One region of the Mesorhizobium sp. B2-1-1 genome, then DNA from elsewhere that is predicted to be linked to it. Evidence: predicted binding sites of a transcription regulator. Region 1 holds the regulator's gene; each other region holds the start of a gene.

The links. Region 1 encodes PhoB, which activates phosphate uptake and scavenging genes when phosphate is short. Its sites were predicted from a motif close to TGTCATNNANCTGTCAT; they were not measured.
Region 2: the regulator PhoB is predicted to act here: its motif matches at 1,736-1,752, upstream of FJ972_RS20890 (RNA degradosome polyphosphate kinase).
Region 3: the regulator PhoB is predicted to act here: its motif matches at 1,861-1,877, upstream of FJ972_RS03400 (PhoX family protein).

The regions. Positions count from the first base shown of each region.
Region 1 covers NZ_CP083954.1:1,320,011-1,323,287, reverse strand. Annotated here, with positions in the region: gene FJ972_RS06445 (ROK family protein) at 118-1,359, shown strand; gene phoB (phosphate regulon transcriptional regulator PhoB) at 1,367-2,056, opposite strand; gene phoU (phosphate signaling complex protein PhoU) at 2,076-2,783, opposite strand; gene pstB (phosphate ABC transporter ATP-binding protein PstB) at 2,809-3,277, opposite strand, start outside.
Region 2 covers NZ_CP083954.1:4,237,331-4,240,607, forward strand. Annotated here, with positions in the region: gene FJ972_RS20890 (RNA degradosome polyphosphate kinase) at 1-1,616, opposite strand, end outside; gene FJ972_RS20895 (zinc-finger domain-containing protein) at 1,817-2,062, shown strand; gene FJ972_RS20900 (FAD-dependent monooxygenase) at 2,081-3,277, shown strand, end outside.
Region 3 covers NZ_CP083954.1:723,062-726,338, forward strand. Annotated here, with positions in the region: gene FJ972_RS03400 (PhoX family protein) at 1-1,799, opposite strand, end outside; gene FJ972_RS03405 (hypothetical protein) at 2,131-2,586, shown strand; gene FJ972_RS03410 (response regulator) at 2,777-3,277, opposite strand, start outside.

The sequences.
Region 1 (3,277 bases):
CGTGAATTTTTTTCGAGCTCCGGAATAAATAATGACAGCCAAGGCCGGTTCTGCCAGTATTTGACGGTCGTCGGGATCCTGGGGAGAGAACGCGGCGACGGGGAGGATGCGAGAAACATGTCGGTCGGAATCCGCCACGACGATTTGCGCCGACGCAACCGGGCGATGGTGATCGCGGCCGTGCGCCGTGCCGGGCAGCCCTCGCGCACCGAGATTGCCGCGACCACCGGGCTCAGCCATTCCACCATATCGGCGATCTCCTCCCACCTGATTGGCGAAGGCATCCTGGCGCAGAGCAAGCCGAGCGAGGCCGGTGCGCTGAAACGCGGCCGGCCGCAGGTCGGCCTCAGCCTCAACCCTGAAGCCGCGGCGGTGATGACCGTGGTGCTGTCGCTGAATTTTCTCTCCGTCGCCGTCATCGACTATGCCGGCCAGGTGATATCTGAAGAGCAGCGCCGGCTGGACACGCTCACCCTGTCGCGCGAGGCGCTGATCGGCGAATGCGTGGCCATCGTCAGGCGGCGGTTCGAGGATCCCGACCTCGACGTCGGCAGCATCGCCCGTATCGCGCTGGCGATCCAGGGCATCACCGACACGGATGCGCGCACCATGCTGTGGTCGCCGATCACGCCGCAGACCGACATCGCCTTCGCCGACATACTGGAGGCCGAGTTCGGCATTCCCGCCACCATGGAGAACGATTGCAACATGATGGCGGTGGCGCTGCGCTGGCGCGATCCCCAGCGCTACCGCGACGACTTCATCGCCATCCTTTTGTCGCACGGCATCGGCATGGGCTTGGTGCTGAAGGGTGAACTGTTCACCGGCACCCATTCATCCGGAGGCGAGTTCGGCCACATGATCCATCGCCCCGGCGGGGCGCTCTGCCGCTGCGGGCGGCGCGGCTGCGTCGAGGCCTATGCCGGCAACTATGCCATCTGGCGCAACGCGAGGCAGCTTGGCGAGGACACCGAGCCCGTCGACGTCAGCGACGCCGACATGCGCACCCTGGCGGCCTCGGCGCGCGAAAAGGACGGGCCGGAGCGCGAAGCCTACCGCAAGGCCGGCGAGGCGCTGGGTTACGGCCTTGGCAGCCTGTTCGCGCTGATCGATCCGGCGCCGGTCGCCATGGTCGGCGTCAGCGCCGCCGCCTTCGACCTGATCGAGCCGGCTCTGCGCGAGGCCATTGCCCAGACCGCCGGCGGCCAGCACTCGAAATCGATTTCCTTCGACACCGAGCCGAACGAACTGCCACTGATCCGCGAGGGCTGCGCCATGCGCGCGCTGACCTTCGTCGACCAGGAGATTTTCGCGCCGGGGGCACAGGCGAAATCAGGCGTGGGCGAGAACGTTGCGTGACATATCCCTAGTCTTCGCGAATCGCATACCCCGCGCCCCGAATGGTGCGGATCACGTCAGGCATGCGGCCATTGTTGACCGCCTTGCGCAGCCGGCCGACATGCACGTCCACGGTGCGCTCGTCGATATAGATCGTTTCGCCCCAGACATTGTCGAGCAGTTGGCTGCGCGAGAACACGCGGCCGGGATGTCGCATCATGAATTCGAGCAGGCGGAACTCGGTCGGCCCGAGCCGGATCTCGCTTTTCTTGCGGTAGACCCGGTGCGATTCACGGTCGAGCACGATGTCGCCGACCTTGAGCACGCTGGACAGAACTTCGGGCTTGGCGCGGCGCAGCAGCGCCTTGACGCGTGCCATGAATTCCGGCGTTGAGAACGGCTTGACCAGATAGTCGTCGGCGCCGGTGGAGAGACCGCGCACCCGGTCGCTTTCCTCGCCGCGCGCCGTCAGCATGATGATCGGCAGCCGCTCGGTCTCGGGCCGCATGCGGAGACGGCGGCAGAGCTCGATGCCGGACACCGCCGGCACCATCCAGTCGAGCACAAGAAGGTCAGGGACATTCTCCTGCAAGCGGATCTCGGCTTCGTCGCCGCGCGTCACCACCTCTACCTGATAACCCTCCGATTCCAGATTGTAACGGAGCAGCACACCCAGCGGCTCCTCGTCCTCCACCACCATGATGCGTGGCGCGATCATCGACTGGTCACCCCTGCCGTCAAGCCGCTGGCGCCGACATCGCCGTCTCGTCCTGCTTCGGGCGATTGGCGGGCAATTGCGTGCCGGTCAGCACATAATAGGCATTTTCGGCAATGTTGGTCACGTGATCGCCGATGCGCTCGAGATTCTTGGCGCAGAACAAAAGATGCGTGCAGGCGGTGATGTTGCGCGGATCCTCCATCATGTAGGTCAGCAGCTCGCGGAAGACCGACGTGTATTTGACGTCGATGCGTTCATCGTCGGCGCGCAGCTTGGCAAGTGCCGCGGCATCGCGCGCCGCATACTCCTCGATCACGCCTTGGACCTGGATCAGCACAAGCTGCGCCATGGCGTCGATGGAGTGCGACAGGTCGCGCGGCGTGGCGGCAAGGCCGACGGTGCCGACGCGCTTGGCGATGTTCTTGGCGAGATCGCCGATGCGTTCGAGATCGCCCGCCATGCGGATCGAGCCGACGACATGGCGCAGATCGTCCGCCATGGGCTGCCGCTTGGCGATCAGGGTGATGGCGCGGTCGTCGAGTTCGCGCTGGCGCGCATCCATGATCGCGTCGTCGGAGACGACGCGCTGGGCGAGCGCGTTGTCGGAATTCAGGAGCGCCTTGGTCGCGCCGCCGACCATCGATGAGGCGAGATCGCCCATGTCGCGGATCAGCCTGCTGATCTGTCCGAGATCTTCGTCAAAGGCTGCGACTGTGTGTTCGGCCATGATCTTGGTCCTCGTATGCCTGGGATCAGCCGAAGCGGCCGGTGATATAGTCCTGCGTGCGCTTCTCGCGGGGCGACGTGAAGATCTTCTCGGTGCGGTCGAACTCGACCAGCTCGCCCAGATACATGAAGGCGGTCTGCTTCGACACGCGCGCCGCCTGCTGCATGTTGTGGGTGACGATGACGATCGTATAATCGGCCTGCAACTCGTCGATCAGCTCCTCGATCTTGGCGGTCGACAGCGGATCGAGCGCCGAGGCAGGCTCGTCGAGCAGGATGACCTCCGGCTTCACCGCCACCGTGCGGGCGATGCAGAGGCGCTGCTGCTGGCCGCCCGAAAGGCTGAGGCCGCTGGCGTTGAGCTTGTCCTTGACCTCGCTCCACAGTGCCGCGCGCTTCAGCGCCTGCTCGACACGGCCGTCCATCTCCGCCTTGCTGAGCTTCTCATAGAGCCTGACGCCGAAGGCGATGTTCTCGTAGATCGACATCGGGAAC
Region 2 (3,277 bases), 2.8 Mb from region 1:
AGCGCGTGGGCGACCTCATCGGAGATGTGCTGCAGGATACGGTTCCTCAGCGTGAAGGGCGAGATCGCCAGCCGCATTTCGGCGGTCGGCTCGGCATAGCCGGTGATGAAGTTGAAAAGCTGGGCGACATCGCGTGCGATCGTTGCATCGGTGGTGAAGAAGGACAGGTCGGTGTAGATGCGCGCGGTCACCGGATGGTAATTGCCGGTGCCCAGATGCACATAATTGCGCAGCTTGCCGTCCTCGCGCCGCACCACCAGCGACATCTTGGCGTGGGTCTTGAGCTCGAGGAAGCCGAACACGACCTGGACGCCGGCGCGCTCGAGGTCGCGCGCCCAGCGGATGTTGGCCTCCTCGTCGAAGCGAGCCTTGAGCTCGACCAGTGCCGTCACCGACTTGCCGGCCTCGGCGGCGTCGACCAGCGCACGCACGATCGGGCTGTCGTTGGAGGTTCGGTAAAGCGTCTGCTTGATCGCCACCACTTCCGGGTCGGCCATCGCCTGGCGCAGGAACTGCACCACCACGTCGAAGGATTCGTAGGGGTGGTGGACGATGATGTCCTTCTCGCGGATAGCGGCGAAGCAATCGCCGCCATGCTCGCGGATGCGCTCGGGGAAACGCGGATTGTAGGGCGTGAATTTGAGGTCGTCGCGGGCAACGGCGACGATCTCCGAAATCTGGCTGAGCGCCAGCGGGCCGGTCAGGACGCTGATGCGGCTCGACGAAACGCCGAGTTCGCCGGCGACGAATTCGCGCAGTTCGGCCGGCATGAGCATGTCGAACTCGATGCGAATGACGGAGCCGCGGCGGCGGCGCTTTAGCGCGGTCTCGAACAGGCGCACGAGATCTTCCGATTCCTCCTCGACCTCGATGTCGCTGTCGCGAATGATGCGGAACGTGCCGGAGCCCTTGACCTCGTAACCCGGGAACAACTTGCCGATGTAAAGGCCGACCGCCTCTTCCAGCGGGATGAAGCGGACATGGTGCTTGCGGTCCGGCAAACGGATGAAACGCTTCAGCGCCACCGGCAGGCGCAAGAGCGCGCTCATCTCCTCGCCGTTCTTGCGATGGCGAAGCTGCAGCGCCATCGAGAAGCCGAGATTGGGGATAAACGGGAACGGATGCGCCGGGTCGATCGACAATGGCGTGAGAACAGGAAACACCTGGTCCTGGAAGTGCTCCTCCAGCCAGGCCTTCTCGTCCTTGGTCAGCGCGTCGCGGGTGATGCTCTCGATGCCTTCCTTGTTGAGCAGCACGGTCAGCGCCGAAAGGCTTTTCTGCTGGTCTTCCTGCAACCGTTCGACCTCGCGCAGCAGCTGTTCGAGCTGCTGTTCGGGGGTACGCCCGTCCGGACTTCTCAACACGATGCCTTCGCGAACCTGGCCGGCCAGGCCGGCGACGCGCACCATGAAGAACTCATCGAGATTGGCCGCGGAGATCGACAGGAAACGTACCCTCTCCAGCAGCGGATGGTTTGTGTTCTGCGATTCCTCAAGCACGCGGCGGTTGAACTGCAACCAGGAGAACTCGCGATTGACGAAACGATCCGGATTGCCTTCCGGGCTTGCCGCTTCCGCATTGATGAACTCGCTCTGGACCGGCTTCAGTTCGTTCATGGTTCCTGCTCTTCCCACGTCTGGTTGCTTCGCCGCTTTCGGGCGGCGCCCAGGCTGTTGCGCCTGGCCGCGATGCTCCAGCCGGTTAACCGGCTTAACTTATCCTCTGACAGGCTTTTGCGACAGTTTCATTTCATCGAACTTGCAAACAGGCCGGTTATGATCCAAACGCTGAGCAGACTGCGCTAAAGGAGACGACGATGGCAGGCGGTTCCATTCCCCATTTCCAGAACGATGCGGGCCATCCGGCGATCGATATCGGAGTCAAGGAATTCATGTGCACCGGCGCCAACCCGCCTTTCGACCATCCGCATGTGTTTCTCGATATGGGCGACGACAATGAGAAGGTCTGCCCCTACTGCTCGACGCTCTACCGCTATTCGCCGAAGCTGACGGCGATGGAAACGCTGCCGGCCGGCTGCCTCTACATCGACCAGGCCGCCTGACTTCCAGCGGCCCGGCCAATGGCAGACGCACAGTCCCGGCAAGTCATCATCGCCGGGGCGGGTATTGCCGGGCTGACCGCGGCGTTGGCTTTCGCCGAGCGGGGCTATCCCGTACGGATCTTCGAACAGGCGCAGCGCCTAGAAGCGGCGGGCGCCGGCATCCAGCTTTCGCCCAACGCGACACGCATCCTGCGTGAGCTCGGCGTACTCGACGCACTTCTTCCCAATGCCGTCAGGCCGGAAGCCGTGGTGCTGAAGGATGCGGCAACCTTGGGCGAACTGGCGCGCGTACCTTTTGGACGAGCCGGCGAGGCGCGCTGGGGTGCGCCCTACCTCGTGGCGCATCGAGCGGACCTGCAAAACGCGCTGATGGCGCGCGTGGCTGCCATGCCCGATGTTCATCTCACTACTGGTGCGCGCCTTGGCAGCGTCACGATCAGCAGTTCAGGCGTCACCGCGGCAGCCGATGTGGGTGGCAGGCTCGTCGCGGCGGAAGGTTTCCTTCTGGTCGGCGCCGATGGCGTCTGGTCGTCGGTGCGCGGACTTGCCGACCAAGGAAGGAAAACCAGGCTTGCGAAAAGCCACTTCTCCGGCGAACTGGCCTGGCGGGCAACCGTCAGCGCAGACAGTCCTGCCGGGCAAGCTTTTGCAGAGATCGGTGCGCCGGACTGCGTCACCACCTTCCTGCATCCCGGCTTTCACATGGTCGCCTATCCCGTCAGCAAGGGCAGCGCCATCAATCTCGTCGCTTTCACCAGGGGCGAGCGTATCGCCGAAGGCTGGTCCGGCCATGCCGATCCCGCAATCCTGGCCGGCGCCATGCGCCGCACCGCGCCGGCGCTGGCAAGGCTTGCGGAGTTGGCCGGCCCGTGGGCGGCCTGGCCGATCCATACGGTCGATCAGAAGCAGCCATGGGTAAGGTCGGGCCGCATCGCGCTGGTCGGCGACGCGGCGCATGCCATGACGCCGTTCGCGGCACAGGGCGCCGCGATGGCCATCGAGGATGCCGCCACGCTTGCCGACGTCATGGCCACCTCCCCTGCCGACCTGGCCGGAAGTCTTCAAATCTGGGAAGGTCTGCGCCGGCCGCGCGTCGTGAGAGTGGCACGTCGCGGCGCCCTCAACCGCCTTGCCTGGCATGCCTGGGGTCCGGTGGCGTTGGCGCGCAACCTTTTCCTGAAAATGCGGACGCCGGAGAAGCTCGCCGCGGATTTG
Region 3 (3,277 bases), 600 kb from region 1:
CACATTTCAGCGCCGATCGGCACGCGGAAAAACAGTTTTGACGTCGCGCGCGCCGGCCCTTCGGTGTCGACCGCCCACAGGCCGTCGGTGCGGCCGGTGGCCTTCGGGCCCTGGCCGTCGGTGGCGACCCACAGGCGCCCGGCTGAATCGACCGCGCAATTGTCGGGCATGCCGAACCAGCCATTGGCCGTGGTGGCGGTGGAGAAGGTGGCGCCGACATCGGCAACCGCCGGATCGCCGCATTTCAGGAGCACTTCCCATTTGCCCCTGGTGCCGGCGAAATCGCCGCCATCTTCCGATATCTCGATGATGTGGCCGAAAGCGTTGTCGGCGCGCGGGTTGGCGGCGTCGACCTGGTCGGCTTTGCGCTTGGAATTGTTGGTCAGCATGACATAGACCTTGCCGTTGACACGATTGGGCTGGATGTCCTCGGGACGGTCCATCTTGGTGGCGCCGAGCAGGTCGGCGGCACGCCGCGTCTCGATCAACACGTCGGCCTGGCCGGCAAAGCCGTTCTCGGCCGTCAGCGGGCCCTGGCCGAAGACGATCGGCAGCCATTCCACCGTACCGTCCGCAGCGAATTTGGCGACATGCAGCGTGCCGTCGTCGAGCAGGTTCATGTTGGCGGCGCGGTCGTCCGGATCGAAACGGCCCGCGGTGACGAATTTGTAGACGTACTCGAAGCGCTCGTCGTCGCCGAGATAGAAGACGACGCGGCCATCCTTGGCGACGATCGATTCGGCGCCTTCATGCTTGAAGCGGCCCATTGCGGTGCGCTTCCTCGGCGTGGATGTCGGATCGTTGACGTCGACCTCGACGATCCAGCCGAAACGGTTGGGCTCGTTCGGCTCCTTGGCGAGGTCGAAACGATCGTAATGCGCGCCCCATTCATAGGCGCCTTCCGGAATGCCGAGGCGCTTGTAATTGGCGGCTTCCTTATGGCCTTCCGGCAGTTCACCGGAGAAATAGCCGTGGATGTTCTCCTCGGCCATGACATAGGTGCCCCAAGGCGTGACGCCGCCGGCGCAGTTGTTGAATGTGCCGATGACCTTGGTGCCGGATGGGTCGGCATTGGTCTTGACGCGGTCATGGCCGGCGACCGGGCCCGACAGCGCCATTTCGGTGTTGGAGGTGATGCGGCGGTTCAACTTGCCGTCGCGCACCACCTGCCACTTGCCGCCTTCCTTGCGGATCTCGACGATGGTGCCGCCATGTGCCGCCATCTCGACATCGACCTGCTCCTTCGAGAGCGGCGCGAGTTCGGCCGCCTTCTTGCCGTCCTTCTCGACGATCCTGACGATGCCCGGGAACATCAGATGCGGATTGGTGTATTCGTGGTTGACGACCAGCAGGCCGTGCTCGGCGGAGCCACCGATCCCGATATAGCCGACATAGTCATTGTTGTAGCCGAATTGTCTTGCCTGGGCCTCAGCCGACTGCCTGGCCGGGTCGAACTCCGGCGAATCGGCAAACAGCGGATCGCCCCAGCGCAACAGCACGTCGGCATCGTAGCCCGGCGCGACATGGTGCTTGTCGTCGATACCGGCTTCGAGTTCCTCGAACGAGAAGGCGGAGCCCTCGGCGGCACGCGCATCGTCGGCGGCCACGAGCGCCAGCGGGCTGACGGTGGCGGCGATGGCCGAGACGGCCAGCGAGCCCTTGAGGAAGGCGCGGCGGGAGAACCGCTCGGCAATGATTTCGCCCATGGTGCGGTTTTCGGTGGGGTTGGTCGCCGGACCGTCGTTTTCCTCAAGCAGGCTGGTGCGGAATCGGGCGTCGGGCGAGCGATGGTCGGTCATGGTCTGCCTCTGGCTGGATGGCTGGAGCGTGTCACGCGTTTCGACCCCTTATAGACGATCGGTCACACTTTCGTGACATTCGTGCACCCGCCAGCTTGACCGCGAACCTCGCGCCACATCCGGTTTGAAACTCGGACCAAGGTCCTAAACCGATCGGGGCGAAGGTCCGGATTGCCGCGGCATCGGTCGTGGGCCACTTACACGAACACGCCATGTCGCCGATGGTCGCGTACCTGCACGAGATGGCCTCTGAATTTTGCCGGTCCGATCAAGTGAGGGACTGATGCGCAGCTCGATCATGGCACATTGTTGCTGGCTGGCCCTGAGAGCAGTGCCGGCACTGGCGCTGACCATAGCCCCCTATCACCTCGATTTTCACGGTTCCGCCGCAGGCATTGTCGCGTCCAGCGCCCAAGCCAAGCCTGGCGGGAACAGCGGCAATGGCGGTGGTGGCGGTAACGGCAATGGCGGCAATGGCGGCAATGGAAATAACGGCGGCGGCAACAATGGCAACGCCGGAGGCAACAATGGCAACGCTGGCGGCAACGGGAACAATGGCGCCGGCAACAACGGCAAGGGGAAGGGTGCCAACAGCTCCGGCAAGCATGTGAACGCAACAACCGGCGATCGTGTCGAAATAGACGACAACAAGATCGTGGTGCAGCACCCTAACGGCTTCGGGGAAGAGATCGAGAAGGGTCGCTTCAAAATGACCGACGCTCTGGGCCGCACGATCGTCGAGCGCCCTGCGACGGCGGCGGATATAAGCCGCCTCAAGGGGTTGTAGAGCGGGCAATAGGCATCGCCCGCTTTACGTGTCACCTCCGCCGCCCCCCGGCGGAGGTGACCTTGTCGCTCCGGCCCCGTATAGGGGCCGTCTTTTTTGCCCTGGAGCGTTCCGCTGCTGCACCGCGCTTCAGGTTTTCATTTATGCGTGTCGTTATCCCAAACCGGGGATCCCTTGCGGCCGACCAGGATTAGCTGCCGGCCCGATCCCGCGCTTCGCGCATCAGCAGCGCCGCCTCGGTGCGATTGCGGACGTTGAGCTTGGACAGCACACCGGTCATGTGATGCTTGACCGTTTTTTCCTGCAGTGCCAGCCGCAGCGCCACTTCCTTGTTGCTCAGCCCTTCCGCCACCAGCTGCAGGATCTCGGCCTCGCGTCCGGTGAGCTGCCGCAGGCGATCCGTCCTGCCGTTGGCCGGCTGCAGCGATTGCAGGTCCGAAAGCAGGCGGGCCGACAGGGTCGGCGACACATAGGTCTCGCCGGCCGCTACACCATTCAGGATTTCGGCCAGCATGCGCGAGCCGACCCCCTTCAGCACATAGCCGCGCACACCGGCGTTCAGCGCCCGCGCCACGTCGGCATTGGCCTCCGAGACCGTCAGCATGACGATCTTCTGTCCGGGATTGGCACCCAGTATGCCGGCCACCGACGCAAGGCCGTCACCCGGCATGCTGATGTCGAGCAGCAGTAT